Regions from separate parts of the Mesorhizobium sp. M0045 genome, predicted to be linked through region 1. Evidence: predicted binding sites of a transcription regulator. Region 1 holds the regulator's gene; the other holds the start of a gene.

Region 1 (5,987 bases):
GAATTCGGCGCGCTCGCCGCCGCCGGCCCAGCAGGTCAGGCGGGCCTTGTCCATCGGGCGCAGCAGCACCGGACTTTCGGCCTGCGCCTCGGCCTCATCGATCGCCAGCGTCTCGTTCATGCCGGTGCGCATGATCGGGCGCAAATCATACACTCCCGAGATCGACACCACGTGACGAACGCGCCGGACCACTTCGGGCGCCAGCGGCGTCGTCCTGGTAACCATCCGGCTAACAAGATGGCCGCCGGCCGAGTGCCCGGTCAGCATCAGCGGCCCTGCGACCATCGCCGCCGCCTTGCCTATCGCCGCGCCGACTTCTTTGACGATGCCGCCAATGCGTATCTGCGGACAGAGCGTGTAGGACGGCATGGCAACTGCATAGCCGCGATCAACAGCGCCCGCGGCAAGATGTGACCAGAAACTCTTGTCGAATGCCATCCAGTAGCCGCCATGGACGAACACCACGACCCCCTTCGGCTTGGTGGCCGGCAGGAAAAGATCGAGCCGGTTGCGCGGGTTATCGCCATAGGCCAGGTCGAGCCGCGCCCTGCCCTCGGTCGAAAGCGCCTCGCGGAAAACCTGCGCGGGCTCGACCCAGGCCGCCGGCCAGCGATCGCTGCCGGCTATGTTGGCGCCGTTGGCATAGGCGTTGTCCCAATCGGCAATGTGACGTTCGAACACCCTGCGCCCTCCCTGGCAATTATGGCCTTGCAACCTGGCCGCGAGCATCGCGCGGCGCGTCGTCGCCAGCCTCACGATTCCAGCTCTCGCATCGATCTCAAGTGACAGCCGCCTTGATGGCGAAGCGCGCATCCTTCCACGCACCGGTGCGCAGGATGTCCTCAAGCACTTCGACGGCCTGCCAGACATCGGCATAGCCGACATAGAGCGGGGTGAAGCCGAAGCGCATGGTCGATGGCGCGCGAAAATCGCCGATCACACCACGTTCGATCAGCGCGCGCATGATCTGGTAGCCATGCTCATGCATGAATGAAATCTGGCTGCCGCGTTTTTCCCCGTCGCGCGTGCTTTCGAGCGTGAGACCGTAAGTGCCGCACTTTGCCTCGACAAGCTCGATGAACAGATCGGCCAGTGCGATGCTCTTCTTGCGCACCGCCGTCATGTCGACATCGTCCCAGATGTCGAGCGCGCCCTTCAGCGTGCGCATCGAAAGGATCGGCTGGGTGCCGCACAGAAACCGGCGGATGCCGGTGCCGGCCGCATAGCCTGGCTCGAAGGCGAAGGGCCGTGCATGGCCCCACCAGCCGGTGAGCGGCTGCTGGATGTCGGAAAGATGCCGCTCAGCCGCATAGATGAAGGCAGGCGCGCCCGGGCCGCCATTCAGATATTTGTAGGTGCAGCCAACGGCAAAATCGGCGTTGGCTTTGTCGAGCTCGACTGGCATCGCGCCAGCGGTGTGGCAGAGATCCCAGACGATCATCGCCCCGGCTTCCTGGGCCCTGCGCGTCAGAGCCGGCATGTCGCGCAGTTCGCCCGATTTGTAGTTGACGTGGTTGACCAGCACCACGGCGGTGCGATCGTCGATCAGCTCCTCGATGGTCGGCGCGTCGACCCCCGAGAGGCGCAGCAGCGCATCTTTTCGCGTCGAAACCACACCCTCAGCCATGTAGAGGTCTGTCGGAAAACTATCGCCCTCGGCGACGATGGCCTGCCGCTCCGGTCGCATGGCCATGGCGGCGTGCAGCAGCTTGTAGATGTTGACCGACGTCGTGTCGCAGACCACCGTCTGGCCGACCGCGGCACCGATCAGGCGCCCGAGCTGGTCGCCAAGTTCAAGCGGCATGTTGAACCAGCCGGCCGTGTTCCATGCGCGGATGAGATCATGCGACCATTCCTCGGTCGCGGCCTTGTACAGTTCATCGAAAGCGGCACGTGAAGCAGCTCCTAGCGAATTGCCGTCGAGATAGATCACTCCTTGCGGCAACACAAAGCGGTCACGTATCGCGCCCAGCGGATCTGCGGCATCCATCGCCTTTATGGCCGCGAGATCGGGAATTCCTGTCATGATTTGTCTGCTCCCCCCAAAGATTCAACGCAACGCCCGACACGTATCGACTGTTCTTCCATTACCGGGTGGCGCGTAGCAAGGCTCCACCGGCGAGAAGCAGCCTGACCAGGCGGTGGAAACCAGGAATTAACCCAAGGTTGGCGTTTTGAGTTCGTTTCGTTCACGGCGCATTGACCAACCGCACAGTCGATACGGGTTCAATTCCGTGCCCTTTGCCGACCGACCGCCGATGCCAGTGCCGCCTTCTAGGAGGCCAGAACGGCGCAAACGAAAGCAGAATCAAGGCGATGAGGCTCGCGGCGGTAAAAATACGGTACGCCGGTAGGGGACGTCGTTTGTTTCCCGAGCCTTAACGCATTCATTAAACTTTAAACAGTTGCGGAACACAACTGGAACAGATAGTGTCTGTTCTGGGTTTGTTTTCTGATTCTGTTGGGGGTCGCTATGCTGACACGCAAACAACACGAACTGCTTATGTTCATCCACGAAAGGTTGAAGGAAAGCGGTATCCCACCTTCCTTCGACGAGATGAAGGAAGCGCTCGACCTGGCTTCCAAATCCGGAATCCACCGACTGATTACGGCGCTGGAGGAGCGCGGCTTCATTCGCCGTTTGCCCAACCGGGCCCGTGCGCTGGAGGTACTACGCCTGCCTGACTCGATCGCCCCCGGCCTCAATGCGGCACGCAAGTTCTCGCCGAGTGTCATCCAGGGCAGTCTTGGGCAAGGTGCCCCTCGGCAGGGCAAGCCCACATCGTCGCGCGTCCCTGCAGCCGGCAATGACGACGATGTCGTCGCCGCCGTTTCGATCCCGGTAATGGGCCGCATCGCCGCTGGTGTGCCGATCGATGCTATCCAGCACCAGACGCATTCGATTTCGGTGCCGCCGGATATGATCATGGGCGGCGAGCATTATGCGCTCGAGGTCAAAGGCGATTCGATGATCGAGGCTGGCATTTTCGACGGCGACACGGTGATCATCCGCAACGCCGATACGGCGAGCCCCGGTGAGATCGTGGTGGCCCTGGTCGACGAGGAGGAAGCGACGCTGAAGCGGTTCCGCCGCAAGGGCGCCTCGATCGCCCTGGAGGCCGCCAATCCGGCCTACGAGACGCGCATCTTCGGACCAGACAGGGTCAAGGTGCAGGGCAAGCTCGTTGGGCTGATCCGCCGCTACTGAGTTGCGCCCTTGGTGCCGGCTTTTGGATTGTCGGCCCTGCGGTATGGCGGCAGGCCGCGCGCCGCGCGTGAAAATTTCCGCTGCACGTGCCAGGGCCGGTATGATTTTTCGACGGCGAAGCGGATTTCGGCGCGTGTTGCCGCTTGTGGATCGAAATAGACGGCCGCACTTCCCGCGCGCGCCAGTTGCCGTTTGGTGACGACGAGGACCAGCCGGTCGTAGTAGCAGGGATTATGGGCGGTGGCGTCGTCGATGACGATCAAGCTGGCGAAGGCGCAGGCTGGCCGTGCGGTATCGCGGTCCTTGGCTTGCGCAATGATCGCGCCGGATGGATGCCTGGCGAGGCAGAGACCGTCCGTGCAAATGAACGGCATGCCCGGCGGTAGGTCGGCCGGATCGGCAATGTCGAATTGCGGATCGTTCTTTCCAGGTGTTTCCGGCGCGACGATAGCCTCTGATGTGAGCGCGCGTTTCCAGTTGTCGATGGTGAACTCATTCGGGCGTGCCCGGTTGACCGCGAGCTCACCGCTGCCGATCGGCAGCGCGACCAGCCGTGCGTCCTCCGAGATCAATACGTCGGGTACGCGCGTCTGCGTTGTCGTTAGCAAGCCAGCGAGCGCAAAAGGAATTGCCGCGAGCCGCAACCAGGTCGTCGCCATGCTGGCAATGACGAGGGCGATCGTCACCAAAAGGACAGATCTCAGCGAAATCAGTCCGACCGCATCGATCGGCGAGCGCTCGGAGATCCACCCGGACAGGGCGATCATCGCCGTCAGCCCGTTGCCCATCACGTAGAGGAAAGGCCCATCCGCGCCGAACGGCATCGCCAGCGCGCTGAGCACGGCAAAGGGCATGACGACCAGTGAGACGATAGGCATGATGGCCAGATTGGCGAACAGGCTGAGCGGCGCTACGCGCTGGAAATGCCATATGGCGAAAAGCGCCGTGGCGCTCCCTGCAATGATCGAGGTCATCGCCAGGCCGCCCATGCCCAGCAGGACCTTTCGAGTGGCCAAGCGTAGCGGCGATCGCCGGGGCGGCGGCGTGGTGGCCCTGCCGGTGCGGTAATCGGACCAGCCGGCATAGGCGCCGACAAGGGCCGCCGTCGCGGCGAAGGACATCTGGAAGCTCGGACCGACCACCTCGTGCGGCGACACTACGATGACCGCGATGGCCGAGATCGCCAGATTGCGCATGGTGAGCGCGGCCCGGTCGAACAGCACGGCGATGAGCATCACCGCCAGCATGATGAAGCTGCGTTCGGCCGCCACCACAATGCCGGAAAAGACGAGGTACGCCGCAATCGAAAAAAGCGCGGCGGCGGCGGCATATTTTTTGACCGGCCGTCGCGATGAGAAGTCGGGAAACAGCGCAAAGGCACCGCGCAGCAGCGCCATGATGGTGCCGGCGACCAACGCCATATGCAGCCCCGAGATGGAGATGATGTGGTAGATGCCTGTACGCCGCATCGCTTCGTTGATCTCCTCGGGAATGCCGGCGCGCACGCCAACGATCAGCGCAGCAGCAATCTCGCCCTCGGCGGCGCCGATGCGGCTGCGGATATGGTCGGCGATGGATTCGCGCGCGTCTTCGATCGCGGAAGAAAGCCGCGCGGCAAGCGGCATGCTGCCCGACGCCACGACTTTCGGATTCCCGAGAAAGAAGCCGCTGCCGCCGATGCCCGCGAAATAGCTGTCGAAGGAGAAATCATAGCTGTCGGGCCGCACCGGGCCGGTCGGCGGCAGCAACCGCACATAGCCGGCGATCTCGGAACCAGCGGCCAGCTCAGCCGGTATCTTCATCGCCGAAATGCGGACCCGTTCCGGCATGTAGCGCAGCGTCGGCCTGGCGGTTGAGATCACATCGATCGTCAGCCTGATGCGGCCACTCGCCATGGGCTCGTACGATACGACACGACCCGTCAGCCGCGTCGAGATTTCGGAACCGAGCATATGCGTCCCGACACGCCAGGTCTCGAACTTGGCGGCAAGCACGCCAAGCGCGCAGAGCAGCGCCACCATGAAACACAGGCGCGTCCTGGGCCATGAACGCGAGACGACCGTACAAAGGGCCGCGAGGAGCACGATTGCGATCGGCTGCGGAAAGGCTGGCTCCACCGACAGCGCGAAATATACGACCACCCCGCATGCGAGGAACACCGGCACCAGCAGGAAGGCGACGCCACGGTCGAGTTCCAGGCCGGCTGCCGAGGTTACGCTGTTGCGGATACGGGACGGTGACGGGAGGCGGAAACGACGGCGTAGGCGCACGATGGGCTCGCCCGCGGGCACGAGAACCGTTGCTGGGTCGCTGGCCGGCAGCGACGGAGCATCGAAGCGCGGAGCGGGCAGCAATGCCGATACCGGCAGGGCAGGCGGGGGAGCGGCAAACAGCAAGCGTTCGCTGACGCCGCTGCCAGCGTCCTCGCCCTCGCCCGCACCACGGCTTCGCACAGCCATTGGGTCTGCCCCTTGCGCCCTCGACCTCCTATGCTACATGAACGCGCAACGCGCGAAAGTCCGCAAACCCACTTCCTTGGCCCGCCTGAGAGTTCCATGCCCGATAAGGTCGTCACCCGTTTTGCCCCCTCGCCCACCGGTTATCTGCATATTGGCGGCGCGCGCACGGCGCTGTTCAACTGGCTGTATGCCAAGCACACAGGCGGCACGATGCTGCTGCGCATCGAAGACACCGACCGCGAGCGCTCCACCGATGCGGCAACCGCGGCCATTCTCGACGGGCTTTCCTGGCTTGGCCTGACATGGGACGGCGAGCCGGT
Region 2 (5,987 bases), on a different contig from region 1:
CTGGCAAAATCCGAGGGCTAGTAGATCCTCGGAACAAGCCCAAGGATGACGGTCGAGACGATGGACCAGAAAGTCGAAAACATTCCTTACGACGTCGAGGCGATCCGCCGCGACTTCCCGATCCTGTCGCGGCAAGTCTACGGCAAACCGCTGGTCTATCTCGACAATGGCGCCTCGGCGCAGAAGCCGCAGGCCGTGCTCGACGCTATCCAGCACGCCTATTCCCAGGAATATGCCAACGTCCACCGCGGCCTGCATTTCCTGTCCAATGCCGCGACCGACGCCTATGAGAAGGCGCGCGAGACGGTGCGCCGTTTCCTCAACGCACCGAGCACCGACAACATCGTCTTCACCTCGAACACCACGGCGGCGATCAACACGGTCGCCTACGGTTTCGGCATGCCCAATATCGGCGAAGGCGACGAGATCGTGCTCTCGATCATGGAGCACCATTCCAACATCGTGCCGTGGCATTTCATCCGCGAACGGCAGGGCGCGAAACTGGTCTGGGTGCCGGTCGACGATCTCGGTGTCTTCCACATCGAGGAATTCGAGAAGCGGCTGACCGACCGCACAAAACTGGTTGCCATCACCCATATGTCGAACGCGCTGGGCACGGTGACGCCGATCAAGGAGATCGTGCGCATTGCCCATGCCCGCGGCATTCCGGTGCTGGTCGACGGCAGCCAGAGCGCCGTGCACATGCCGATCGACGTGCAGGACCTCGACTGTGATTTCTTCGTCCTCACCGGCCACAAGCTTTATGGCCCGTCGGGCATCGGCGTGCTCTACGGCAAGAAGGATATTCTGGAGCGCATGCGCCCGTTCATGGGCGGCGGCGAGATGATCGAGGAGGTGACGCAAGACATCGTCACCTACAACGACCCGCCGCACCGTTTCGAGGCCGGTACGCCGCCGATCGTGCAGGCGATCGGGCTTGGTGCTGCGCTGGAGTACATGGAAAAGATCGGCCGTGAGCGCATCGCAGCGCACGAGGCCGATTTGAAGGACTATGCGCATCAGCGACTGCGCGCCATCAACTCGCTGCGCATCTTCGGCGATGCGCCTGGCAAGGGCGCCATCATCTCGTTCGAGCTGCAGGGCATCCACGCTCATGACGTGTCGATGGTTATCGATCGGCAGGGCGTGGCGGTCCGCGCCGGCACGCATTGCGCCCAGCCGCTGTTGAAACGCTTCGGCGTAACATCCACATGCAGGGCATCGTTCGGCATGTATAATACCAGGGCCGAAGTCGACGCTTTGGCCGATGCGCTGGAGAAGGCGCGAAAGTTCTTCGGGTGACGATTATGGATGATGCCAGCCACACCGCCGAGAGCACAGTTCCGGATTCCACCACCAACGCGGCGGTTTCCGGGTCAACTATTCCTGCCGACGAACTGGCGCGGCTGACCGACGATATCGTCTCGGCGCTGAAGACGGTCTACGACCCGGAAATCCCGGCCGACATCTATGAGCTCGGCCTCGTCTACAAGATCGACATCGAGGACGACCGCTCGGTCAAGATCGACATGACGTTGACTGCACCCGGCTGCCCGGTGGCCGGCGAAATGCCGGGTTGGGTGGAAAATGCCGTCGGCGCCGTCGAAGGCGTTTCCGGTGTCGAGGTCAACATGACCTTCGACCCGCCCTGGTCGCCTGACCGCATGTCGGAAGAGGCACAGGTGGCGGTTGGCTGGTACTAGCATCCGACCAGACAGAGACTGGCGCACTTGCGCCGGGTACAAAACTTCACCATTTTAGGTGAGGAATCATTCGGCAGGCCTTGAACCTGCAAGAATGGAGAAGGAAAACATGGGACGCTTTGCCGTCATCACGATGACCGAAAAGGCCGCCGACCGGGTGCGCGAGATCGTCGCCACGCGTGAAAACGCGCATGGCATTCGCCTTGGCATCAAGAAGGGCGGCTGTGCCGGCATGGAATATACGGTCGACCTGGTGACCGAACCCAACACCAAGGACGATCACATCGAGCGCGACGGCGCCCATGTCTATGTCGCGCCCGAAGCAGCACTTTTCCTTTTCGGCACCGAGATGGATTTCGAGCAGACGACGCTGCGCACCGGCTTCACCTTCCGCAACCCAAACCAGAGTTCGGCCTGTGGCTGCGGCGAATCGGTCGAACTGAAGCCGGCCGATTTGAAGGCCTTGGCTGAAGCGCGCGCTTCGGCCTGATTTTTCCTTCTCCCCCGTTCACGGGGAGAAAGGACCTAATCCACCCACATTCCTGTTCGTTTGTGCCAGTCGGCAATCGATTCTTCCGGGTAGACGTCGAAGACCTTGTCCCCTTTGCCGATCTCCGGCTCGACCCAGTTCGCCTTGTATTTCAGCATGAGATGCACCTTCTCCGGCGGCTTTGGCAGGTCTGTGTCGATCGCCGAGGCGAAGGGGTGCACCAGCTCCGGCCAGGTCGGGTCGTAGAGCCAGAGCGCCGTCCCGCATTTCGTGCAGAAGTTCCGCTCGCCCGTCGAGGTTTCGCGGTGCGGGTGCTCGTCGTCCTCGATCTCGGCGCGGTAGACGCCGAGATGGCGCTTGCCCCGGATTTTCAACGTCTTGTAATCGGCGCCGAGATTGATGGCGAAACCGCCACCGCCCTGCTGCTTGCGGCAGATCGAGCAGTAGCACAGCATGAACGGCACCGGCGTGTGGCTTTCCACCTCGAAACGCACGGCATTGCACCGGCAGGACCCTTTGAGCAGAAGCGGCATGAGAAACTCCGACGAAACTGGTTCCGAACTTGTCAGGATGGTGCCGGTTGCGGCGATGACAAGGGGAAATCCGGATGACATGATCGCCGCATGGACAATGAGCGCATCGAAGAGCTTTTCGAAGGCCTTGGCCCGGTTAGCATCCGCAAGATGTTCGGCGGCAAGGGCATCTATTTCGACGGCGTGATCGTCGCCGTCGTCATCCGTGACGAATTGATGCTGAAGGCCGACGCGGAAAGCGCGCCTGAATTCGAAGCGGCCGGCTGCCGGCAATGGACCTATACCGGCTCACGGCACGGCAAGCTGGTGTCTATGCCGTATTGGAGCGTTCCCGACAGTGCCTTCGATGATCCGGATGAGATGGCGATCTGGGCACGCCGCGCCTACGAGGCAGGACGGCGCGCCGGAAAATAGGCTGCGTTATGCTTCGGCAATTCCGCGCCGCACTTCATGCCAGGTCCCGCGCCTCGGGCACGAGCGCCAGCGCCTCGACAAAGCTGGCACTGGTGAAGGCGGCGCTCTCGATGGCGAGCGCCGCGGCGGCGACGCCTTCACGCAACGCTTCGCGCAGCGTCAGGCCGCGCAGCAGGGTGGCGACCGTGGCGCCGGCCAGAGCGTCGCCGGCGCCGGTGGCATCGGTCCGCTTTTGCAGTGGCGGAGGCAGGACCGAAAAGGCGCCGGTTTGGTCGAAACCGAGCACCGGTCCGTCGCCGGCGGTCACCACGCCGCTCTTCAGGCCGGCGCGTCTCAGCCCGTCGACGACGCCTTGATCGTCAGCATCGATGTCAACGCCGGCGATCACGCCGGCCTCGTGCCGGTTCATGAAGGCCAACGCTAGAAGTCCGAGCACCGGCGTCAGCCGCGCCGCTCTGCTGGGCGAGACGGCAAGCGCAAACACCGGCTTGCCGGCGGCGAGTGCCGCCAGCCGCTCCAACGCGGAAGACGGCAGGTTGGCGTCGCACAGCACCGCGTTGGCCGAACCGATCGCTTCGCGCACCTTGGCGCGGCGGATTTGCTTGGGAAGCGCCAGCTCGTAGAGCACCATGTCGGCAAGGCCGGCGATCAGCCCGCCATCGCTATCGATCAGCATCGTATGGCTTGGCGTTGCCCGGTCGAGGAACACCGCCGACAGGTCGGCAATGCCGGCCTCGGTGACGGCGTGTAAAACCGTGTCGGCAAGGGCATCGCCGCCGCGCACCGAAAGCAGCGAGGCCGAGGCGCCGCGTCGCACCGCAAAGCGCAAGGCGTTGAAGACGGCGCCGCCAACATGCTCGCGCATCGTGCCGGGGTTCAAGGCGGCTGGCACGAAGGCGCCGGCAACCCGGCCGCGCCGCTCGATATAGGCGCCGCCCACGGCCAGGATCGTCGGGGAGTTCATCATGCCGGCAAAATGCCCTTTGCTGTTGCCCGGGAGGAGACTAGGTCGCTGGGCGGAACCCTGCAATCGCGGGTGCGATTCGGTTGGTGACGGCAGCGGCGCCGCATGCGAGGCGGGAGGCATTGGGAAGCAAATTTACGAAACAAAAATAGAACAAATATGGATATCCGTTATTTTTCAAATCCTTGCCGCTCATTGACAAATGAGAACAAACGAGGTACATTCTTTTAAGGATTGCGGGATTGTCCGGCCTCCATTGACGACCACGGGGTGATGTATCATGGCTCAGAATTCTTTGCGGCTTGTAGAGGACAAAGCGGTGGACAAATCAAAGGCTCTGGATGCGGCGCTGTCGCAAATCGAGCGTGCCTTCGGCAAAGGCTCGATCATGCGGCTCGGCGCAAACGAGCAGGTCGTCGAGATCGAAACAGTGCCGACCGGCTCGCTTGGGCTGGACATCGCGCTTGGCGTCGGTGGCCTGCCGCGCGGCCGCATCGTCGAGATCTACGGGCCGGAAAGCTCGGGCAAGACGACGCTGGCGCTGCACACGGTGGCCGAAGCCCAGAAGAAGGGCGGCATCTGCGCCTTCGTCGATGCCGAGCACGCGCTCGACCCGGTCTATGCCCGCAAGCTCGGCGTCGATCTCGAAAACCTGTTGATCTCGCAGCCCGATACCGGCGAGCAGGCGCTGGAGATCTGCGACACGCTGGTGCGCTCCGGCGCCATCGACGTGCTGGTGGTCGATTCGGTGGCGGCGCTGACGCCGCGGGCGGAAATCGAAGGCGAGATGGGCGATTCGCTGCCCGGCCTGCAGGCGCGCCTGATGAGCCAGGCACTGCGCAAGCTCACCGCCTCGATCTCGCGCTCCAACACCATGGTCATCTTCATCAACCAGATCCGCATGAAGATCGGCGTCATGTTCGGGTCGCCCGAGACGACGACCGGCGGCAATGCGCTGAAATTCTATGCTTCGGTTCGCCTCGACATCCGCCGCATCGGCTCGGTCAAGGATCGCGACGAGGTCGTCGGCAACCAGACCCGCGTCAAGGTGGTCAAGAACAAGCTGGCGCCGCCCTTCAAGGTGGTCGAGTTCGACATCATGTATGGTGAGGGCGTCTCCAAGACCGGCGAGCTGGTCGATCTCGGCGTCAAGGCCGGCGTGGTCGAAAAGTCGGGCGCCTGGTTCTCCTACAATTCGCAGCGTCTTGGCCAGGGCCGCGAAAACGCAAAGCTGTTCCTGCGCGATAATCCCGACACGGCGCGCGAGATCGAGCTGGCGCTGCGACAGAATGCCGGGCTGATCGCCGAGAAATTCCTTGAAAACGGCGGCTCCGAAAGCAGCGACGACGGTTTCGAGGACGACGCCGGGGTGATGTAGGGCAGGCGACGCCTCGCCGAGCCTCAGCCGGGTTTCGATTTGATGTTTTGATTTTGAGTTTGCGTAATCGATGCGTTTCGAACCGCCGGCCCCGTGCCGGCGGTTTGCGTTTGACGGCGGGGCAGAAGCCATTTCAAAGCGCTGGTGAAAGCGGGGATTTGAGCCCATTTGGTGTTTCTGGACAGGCTGCGGTGCGACCGCTAAAAGGCCATGTCTATTTTCCGCCGGCAGCCGGCGGTTCTCTCGAAAAGGCAGTATTCATGAGTGGCGTCAACGAGATCCGGTCGGCATTTCTCGACTATTTTCGCAAGGAAGGTCACGAGGTCGTCGCATCAAGCCCGCTGGTGCCGCGCAACGACCCGACGCTGATGTTCACCAATGCTGGCATGGTGCAGTTCAAGAACGTTTTCACCGGTCTGGAGAAGCGGCCCTATTCGCGCGCCACGACTGCCCAGAAGAGTGTTCGCGCCGGCGGCAAGCACAACGACCTCGACAATGTCGGCTA

The links. The regulator LexA, encoded in region 1, represses DNA repair genes until DNA is damaged. The targets are predictions, from matches to a motif close to TGTTCNNNNTGTGTTCNG.
Region 2: the regulator LexA is predicted to act here: its motif matches at 4,243-4,260, upstream of recA (recombinase RecA).

What each region holds. Positions count from the first base shown of each region.
Region 1 covers NZ_JAMYUY010000011.1:177,812-183,798, forward strand. The annotation lists gene NKJ72_RS19120 (hormone-sensitive lipase) at 1-681, opposite strand, end outside; gene kynU (kynureninase) at 779-2,026, opposite strand; gene lexA (transcriptional repressor LexA) at 2,474-3,208, shown strand; gene NKJ72_RS19135 (ComEC/Rec2 family competence protein) at 3,202-5,667, opposite strand; gene gltX (glutamate--tRNA ligase) at 5,764-5,987, shown strand, end outside.
Region 2 covers NZ_JAMYUY010000006.1:211,786-217,772, forward strand. The annotation lists gene NKJ72_RS12560 (cysteine desulfurase) at 61-1,302, shown strand; gene NKJ72_RS12565 (SUF system Fe-S cluster assembly protein) at 1,308-1,703, shown strand; gene sufA (Fe-S cluster assembly scaffold SufA) at 1,813-2,193, shown strand; gene NKJ72_RS12575 (GFA family protein) at 2,229-2,726, opposite strand; gene NKJ72_RS12580 (TfoX/Sxy family protein) at 2,817-3,140, shown strand; gene NKJ72_RS12585 (PfkB family carbohydrate kinase) at 3,175-4,107, opposite strand; gene recA (recombinase RecA) at 4,385-5,482, shown strand; gene alaS (alanine--tRNA ligase) at 5,743-5,987, shown strand, end outside.